Regions from separate parts of the Micromonospora sp. NPDC047740 genome, predicted to be linked through region 2. Evidence: riboswitches for the same ligand, from Rfam matches in the RefSeq annotation. Region 2 holds a riboswitch; the other holds the start of a gene.
What was found. A riboswitch is a leader RNA that binds a small molecule or an ion and turns the genes downstream of it on or off. The one in region 2 is predicted to bind cyclic di-AMP.

Region 1: it holds a riboswitch for cyclic di-AMP, as region 2 does, so the genes downstream of both, ACGF4F_RS07550 (hypothetical protein) here and ACGF4F_RS22240 (NlpC/P60 family protein) in region 2, are expected to answer to the same signal.

The regions. Positions count from the first base shown of each region.
Region 1 covers NZ_JBIDCT010000003.1:119,108-122,504, forward strand. Annotated here, with positions in the region: gene ACGF4F_RS07545 (carbonic anhydrase) at 169-846, shown strand; gene ACGF4F_RS07550 (hypothetical protein) at 911-1,930, opposite strand; cyclic di-AMP (ydaO/yuaA leader) riboswitch at 1,936-2,066, opposite strand; gene ACGF4F_RS07555 (YibE/F family protein) at 2,221-3,397, opposite strand, start outside.
Region 2 covers NZ_JBIDCT010000012.1:3,582-6,978, reverse strand. Annotated here, with positions in the region: gene ACGF4F_RS22245 (N-acetylmuramoyl-L-alanine amidase) at 1-1,301, opposite strand, end outside; cyclic di-AMP (ydaO/yuaA leader) riboswitch at 1,534-1,669, shown strand; gene ACGF4F_RS22240 (NlpC/P60 family protein) at 1,682-2,716, shown strand; gene dcd (dCTP deaminase) at 2,762-3,340, opposite strand.

The sequences.
Region 1 (3,397 bases), on a different contig from region 2:
GCGGCGGCGGGCCGCTGGCGGCCGCCCGTCAAGTGACCGGTGACGTATGAAATCCGTATCACGTAAATCTTGACGTGTCTTGGCTCGGGTGTGACCGTGGTGGTCGAGGCCGCCTCTGCCGCCGGCCGGGCTGACCAGGTCGTTTCGCGCGAGGACGAGGTGAGTGCAGTGCTGCCGACCAATCCCGAACAGGCGCTCGCCGAGCTGTTCGCCGGCAACCAGCGGTTCGTCACCGGCGTACCCCGTCATCCCAACCAGGACGCCGAGCACCGCGCCGCCGTCGCCGACGGCCAGCACCCGTTCGCGGTGATCGTGGGCTGCGCCGACTCCCGGCTCGCCGCCGAGATCATCTTCGACCGTGGCCTCGGTGACCTGTTCGTGGTGCGGACCGCCGGCCACACCGTCGGCCCCGAGGTGCTCGGCAGCGTCGAGTACGCGGTCACCGTGCTGGGCACCCCGCTGGTGGTGGTGCTCGGCCACGACTCGTGCGGCGCGGTGCAGGCCGCCCGCGAGGTGGTCGCCACCGGCACGCCCCCCGCCGGCCACCTCGGCGCGTTGGTGGACGCCGTCGTGCCCAGCCTGGCCCGGGCCGCCCGGGAGGGTGTCGAGGACCTCGACGAGATCGTCGACATCCACATCGCGCGGACCGTGGAGGCGCTGCTGGCCCGGTCCGCCGTGCTCGCCGAGCGGGTGGCGGCCGGGCGGTGCGGGGTGGTCGGCATGTCGTACCGGCTCAGCGCGGGCGAGGTGCGGACGGTGGCCGAGGTGCCGGCCGGCAAGCCGAGCGCGACGCTGCCGGGCGCGGCCACGCCCGCGGACCCGGCGCCCACCGCCGTCGCCGGTTGAGCCCTACCTGACGCCGAGGGGCCGCCCCGCGGTCGCGGGACGGCCCCTCGGCGTGGTACTCCGGCTACAGCAGCGACACGTGCACGTGGTCGGTGTGGTTGGAGGGCCCGCTGTAGGACTTCCAACCGGTCGCCGGGAACCAGATCTGCCGGTTCCAGATCACGTAGTAGACGCCCAGCCGGTCGGCGTTGCGGATCAGGAACGCGGCGAGGTTGTTGCCGTACATCCGCATGTCGTTGTTGTGCCAGGGGGAGAAGCCGCTGCGCTGTAGCGACCAGTCGCAGGCCCGGCCCTTGGGGTGCTCCCAGGGACCGCCCGGGCGGTAACAGCCCACGAAGCGGTCGAAGCCGGCCCGCTTGACCTCCTTGTACATGTGCAGCGTGCGCGGGGTGATGTAGCCCGAGGTGGTCGGGTCCTTCACGCTGCGTGACTCGGGCTTCCACCCCCCGTCAGCCGTCCGGCCGGGAGCGATCCGGGCGACCGGGGAGGTGGCCGCGACCAGGCCGGCGGTGAAATCCCGCCCGCCGACCAGCCGCAGGGCCTTCTCCGCCTCGGCCTTCTCGCGCCGCATCGCGTTGGTCTGCTTCTGCTGCTCGCGGATCTCCGCATCGAGCGCGATCTTGGCCTGTTCCGCGCGGTTCTTCGCGGCGTTGACCTCGGCGAGCTTCTGCGCGTTCATCAGGTTCAGCTCGTCGAGGGCGGAGGCCCGCTGGACGAACGAGTCGGGCGCGTTGCTCTCCAGTAGCAGGGCCATCGCGCCGATCCGGCCGGTCCGATAGGACTGCGTGGCGATCTGGCTCACCTGCGGCCGCAGCGCGTCCAGGTCGGCCTGCGCCGCCCGGATCTCGAGGGCCAACTGGAGTTGGCGCTGCTTCGACTTGTCCAGCTTCGCCTTGGCCTGCAGGAAGCCGCGATTGGCGGCATCGATGACCTCGGTGATGAGCGGAGGATCGTTGTCCTCCTCGTGGCCCGATGGGTTGGGGGTGTTGGGTGCGGCCAGCGCCGGGGTGGGCCCGGCGACGATGGCGAACGCGGTGAGCACGGCCACCACAGGTGTCAACCAGCGGCGCAGGGGTGCCGTCAACAGGGTTCCCTTCCGTCGACCGCCGACCGGGTTAGCTGTCGGGTTCGGGACGGAAGTGGCCCCTACCGCTCGCGCGGATTCACCCCAGGTACCTGGTTCCCCGGTTCGCCACAGGGCGATTGGGCGGTGGTACCGCTGGCGCCGGTGCGCGCCTTCGGCGGTTACCGGCAGCGAGGTTACCCGAGAGCCCGGTCGGGGATCTACGTCCGGAAGCCGACCAATCGCACGTTTTCGTCGTCGCCCTGCGTGACCAGCGTCGCGTTCGCGCCGGCCGGTCACGCTGCGGAGTATCACCATGCGGCTTCCGTGCTCCTCTCCGGTCCGGATCGTCCGGCGGCCGCACCGCCGAGGGCCTCCAGCGCGTCGTGCCGCTCGGCCGGCGGCCGGGACGACGGCGGGCGGGCTCCGGCGTCCGTCGCGACGCCGGCCCGTCCGGCGGTCCGGACCACCGCCGCCAGACCGGTGGTCAGCGGTACGGCGGCGATCAGGCCGAGCGTGGCCACCGCGCTCCGGACGATCTCCTGCGCCATGAACTCGCTGGTGAGGATCTCGCCCACCGGTCGCGAGTCGGCGACCAGCAGGAGTAGCAGCGGCAGCGACGCGCCCGCGTACGCCAGCACGATGGTGTTGACGGTGGAGGCGATGTGCGCGCGGCCCACCCGGGTGGCCGCCCGGTAGAGCTGCATCCGGGACAGCCCCGGGTTCGCGTTCGCCAGCTCGGTGACCGTGGCCGCCTGGGTGACGGTGACGTCGTCCAGCACGCCCAGCGAGCCGATGATGATGCCGGCCAGGAGCAACCCGTGCAGGTCGACGTTCTGCTGGAACATCGACAGCGTGGTGGCGTCCTCGCTGCCGTAGCCGGTCAGGTGGGTGGCCGCGGTGGCCAGGGTGCCGAGGACGCCGGTCAGCACCAGGCTGCCCAGGGTGCCGAGCACCGCCACCGAGGTTTCGGCGGTGATCCCGTGGGTCAGGTAGAGCACCACGAACATGATCAGCGCGGCGCCGACGATCGCCACCAGCAGCGGCGGCTGGCCGGCGCCGATCCCGGGCAGCACGAAGCCGAGCAGCACGGCGAAGCTCGCCACCAGGCCGCCCAGCGCGGCCAGTCCGCGCCAGCGCCCGAACGCCACGATGGCGACGGCGAACAGCACGGCCAGCCAGACCAGCGGCGTGCCGCGCTGGTGCTCGGCGATGTTGTAGGTCTTGATCGTCGGATCGGCCGGGTCCATCAGCTCGACGAGGATGATCTTGTCGCCGACCTCGACCCGGGGTGCCCCGGGACCGGACGGGAGGGGTGCCTCGACCTGCCGGCCGGCGTCCGGGCCCTGTTCGGCGGCGACCGTCGCGGTTCCGCACGGCCCCGTGGGCTGGCCGGTGCCGCCCTCCGGCGTCGGCGGGCACGGCTCGGTCACCACCCGGGTCACCGTGCCGTGGTAACGCGGCAGGTCCGGGCCACCCGTCGGCTCC
Region 2 (3,397 bases):
CAGTCCCAGTACGGGCCCGGGTCCCAGTGCATCCCGGCGACGTTCCCGGCGAGGATGCCGGGGACGTTGTCGTGGCCGAGGATGTGCTGCCGGTCCAGCGGGATCTGGAACCGCAGCGCCAGGTGCCGGACCAGCTTGGCCGAGGCCCGGTACATCGCCTCGGTGTACCAGGTGCCGCGGCCGGCGTAGCCCTCGTGTTCGACGCCGATGGACTTGGCGTTGACGTACCAGTTGCCGGCCTGCCAGCCGACGTCCTTGGCCTTGATGTGCTGGGCCACGTAGCCGTCCACCGAACGCAACGTGTAGTGCCAGCCCAGGTAGGTCACGTCCTGGACCGCGTTCACGCTGCCCCGGAAAGAGCCCTCGGTGTCGTGGATGATGATGTATTCGAGCTTCTGCTGGGCCGGCCGGTTGCCGATGTCGTAGTTGCCGTAGTCCACGATGTTCGTCTTGGGGATCGTGTACTCCCCGTACGGCGCGGGAATCCACTCGCAGGCGAGGCGGACCGGGCACTCCAGGCCATCCGGCCGCTCGGCGCGGCGCAGGCCGAGCTTGTGCAGCCCGGACTGGTCCGGCGTCACCGTGGTGGCGGCGAGGGTCACCCGCTGGCCGTCGTCGGTGGTCCGGCTGGCACCCTGGCCGATCTGGTCGTACACCTCGTCGGCGAAGGCCGCCGCGGCGTCCTCGGTGTCCGCGCCGGAGTATCGGGCCACCGCGCCGTACCAGGCCGCCGGGTCGCTGCCGGCGCCGACCGGCCCGCCCAGGTCCTGCTGGTACGAGGCCAGCAGCGCCGCGCCGCCCCGGATGTTGGCCGCTGCCTCGTCGCGCAGGGTCTCCTTCGACACGCCGGTGAGGTCGGCGGCGGCGTCGAGGGTCTGCAGGGACGCCTCGGGCAGGGTGTCCCCGGAAGGCGCGGCGGCGGCGGTCAGGTCGACGGTGAGCGGGCGGGAGTCGTCGCCGCGGGGGTCCTCGTTCTCGTCCACGTGCGCGCTGGACGGAGTCGAGGCGACCTGCTCGGCGTCGGTGAGGTGCATCGGGCCGTAGCCGCCGCTGGTGCTGGGCTGGCCGGAGTGGGTGTCCCAGCGGGACTCCAGGTAGGAGACGCCCAGCAGGACGCTCTGCGGCACGCCGTACTCCGCCGCCGCGGCGGCGTACTGCTGCTGGCGGTCCGGGCTGTCGGTGGTGCCGGCGGCGGTGAGGGGCGCCGCCACAGTGGGACCGCTGGTCGCGAGAGCGGTGGCCGCCGCGACGGCGGCGGCCAGCAGTATCCGTCTGCGCGATGGCAGGGCTGAGAGGTGCATCGAACCTCCAGATAGGGATGGGGGTGACTGCGTCCCCACCCTCACTCCGCAGATGGCCCCAGGTCAATACCTTTCCAGGTGGTGATGATGGGCGTAAAAAACCTTCACCGCCGGGTGGTTTCCGAATCTGCGTACGGAGTGTCACGGCGGATCGGGTTGCGGATTGATAACGACGGTCCCTACTCTGGTCAGTTGTCGACCGGTAGGTTCACCGTCCATCCCGGGTGGTGACGGTCCGACACCGCCGAGTCGCCGCCAGGCGAGCCGGGGACCCAGGTACCTGGGGTGAATCCGCAGCCACTGCGGTAGGGCGGCTCCCTTCCCGCCCGAACCCGTCAGCTAACCCGGTAGGCGGGCAGGAAGAAGGAGTACGGAGCCCGGTGGCAAACCATGCCCCGCGGCCACCGTCGGACCGGTCGGTCGACCGGTCGACGGCTGCGCCGCGTTCACGCTGGTCCCGCTTCACCACCGCCCTCGCCGCCCTGGTCGGCACCGCCGTCGTCCTGACCGGCGGCGCCACGGCGGCCCACGCCGAACCGTCGGTCACCGAGATCGAGCGCCAGATCGACCAGGACTGGAACAAGCTCGAACCGATCATCGAACAGGTCAACTCCACCCGCGAGAAGCTCGCCGTCCGGCGCAAGCAGGCCGACGCGCTGGAGAAGCAGATCGCCCCGCTCGAGGCCCAGGTCGACGCCGCCCTCGGGCAGGTCGGCGGGCTGGCTGCCGACGCGTACAAGGGCAACAACCTCAGCACCGTCAACGCCCTGCTGGGCAGCCGGTCGCCGAGCGAGGTGGTCAACAGCCTCGAACTGCTCGACCGCTACGCGCACCACCAGCACGAGCAGGTGCAGGCCGTCATGGAGCTGCGCGACCAGTTGGCCGCGAAGAAGAAGCCGCTGGACGCGATGGTCGCCCAGTTGGCCCGTACCGAAGCTCAGCTCGCGGCCCAGAAGAAGCAGATCGACGCCGAGATCGCCCGGCTCCAGAAGCTCCGGCTCAAGGTGTACGGCAACGGCGGCGGCGGACCGCTGCGTCCCGCGCCCTGCCCCGCCGGCTACCCGGGCGGCCCGGCCGGTGTCGCGGTCAAGTTCGCCTGCGCCCAGATCGGCAAGATCTACGTCTGGGGCGCCGCCGGCCCGGACCACTACGACTGCTCCGGCCTGACCATGGCGGCCTGGGCCAAGGCCGGGGTCTCCCTGCCGCACAACGCCCGCGAGCAGCACGACGTCACCCGGCGGGTGAGCCGCGGCGAGCTACGCCCCGGTGACCTGGTCTTCTACTACAGCGACCTGCACCACGTCGGGATGTACGTCGGCGGCGGCTGGGTGGTGCACGCCTCCCAGTCCGGCAAGCCGATCACGATGAAACGCGTCGACGACGGCCAGATCAACAGCTACGGCCGCCCGGGCTGACGGGTACGCAGGGGCTTCCGCGTCGCGGAAGCCCCTGCGTCGTGCTCAGCGGGTCGGCCAGGTACGCCAGTTCTGCCAGGACCGGCTCGGGGTCGGCCCGCGCTGCCCCTGGTAGCGCGAGCCGTAGACCGCCGAGCCGTACGGGTGCTCGGCCGGCGACGAGAGCCGGAAGATGCAGAGCTGGCCGATCTTCATGCCGGGCCAGAGCGTGATCGGCAGATTGGCCACGTTGGAGAGTTCCAGCGTGACGTGCCCGGAGAAGCCCGGGTCGATGAAACCGGCGGTGGAGTGGGTGAGCAGCCCGAGTCGGCCCAGGCTGGACTTGCCCTCGAGCCGGCCGGCCAGCTGGTCGCCCAGCGAGATCACCTCGAGCGTTGAGGCGAGCACGAACTCGCCCGGGTGCAGCACGAACGGCTCGCCCTCGGGTACCTCCACCATCGAGGTCAGGTCGTCCTGCTGCTGGGACGGGTCGATGTGCGTGTAGAGGTGGTTGTTGAAGACCCGGAAGAGCCGGTCCAGGCGTACGTCGATGCTGGACGGCTGCACCAGCGTAGGCTCGAAGGGCTCCAGCGCGAGTGCGCCCGCCTTGATCTCGGAGACCAGGTCGCGGTCGGAGAGCAGCATCGGAACACCATAGCGACCGGTACGGGCGACCTGCGTGTCGGACTACATCTTCGTACA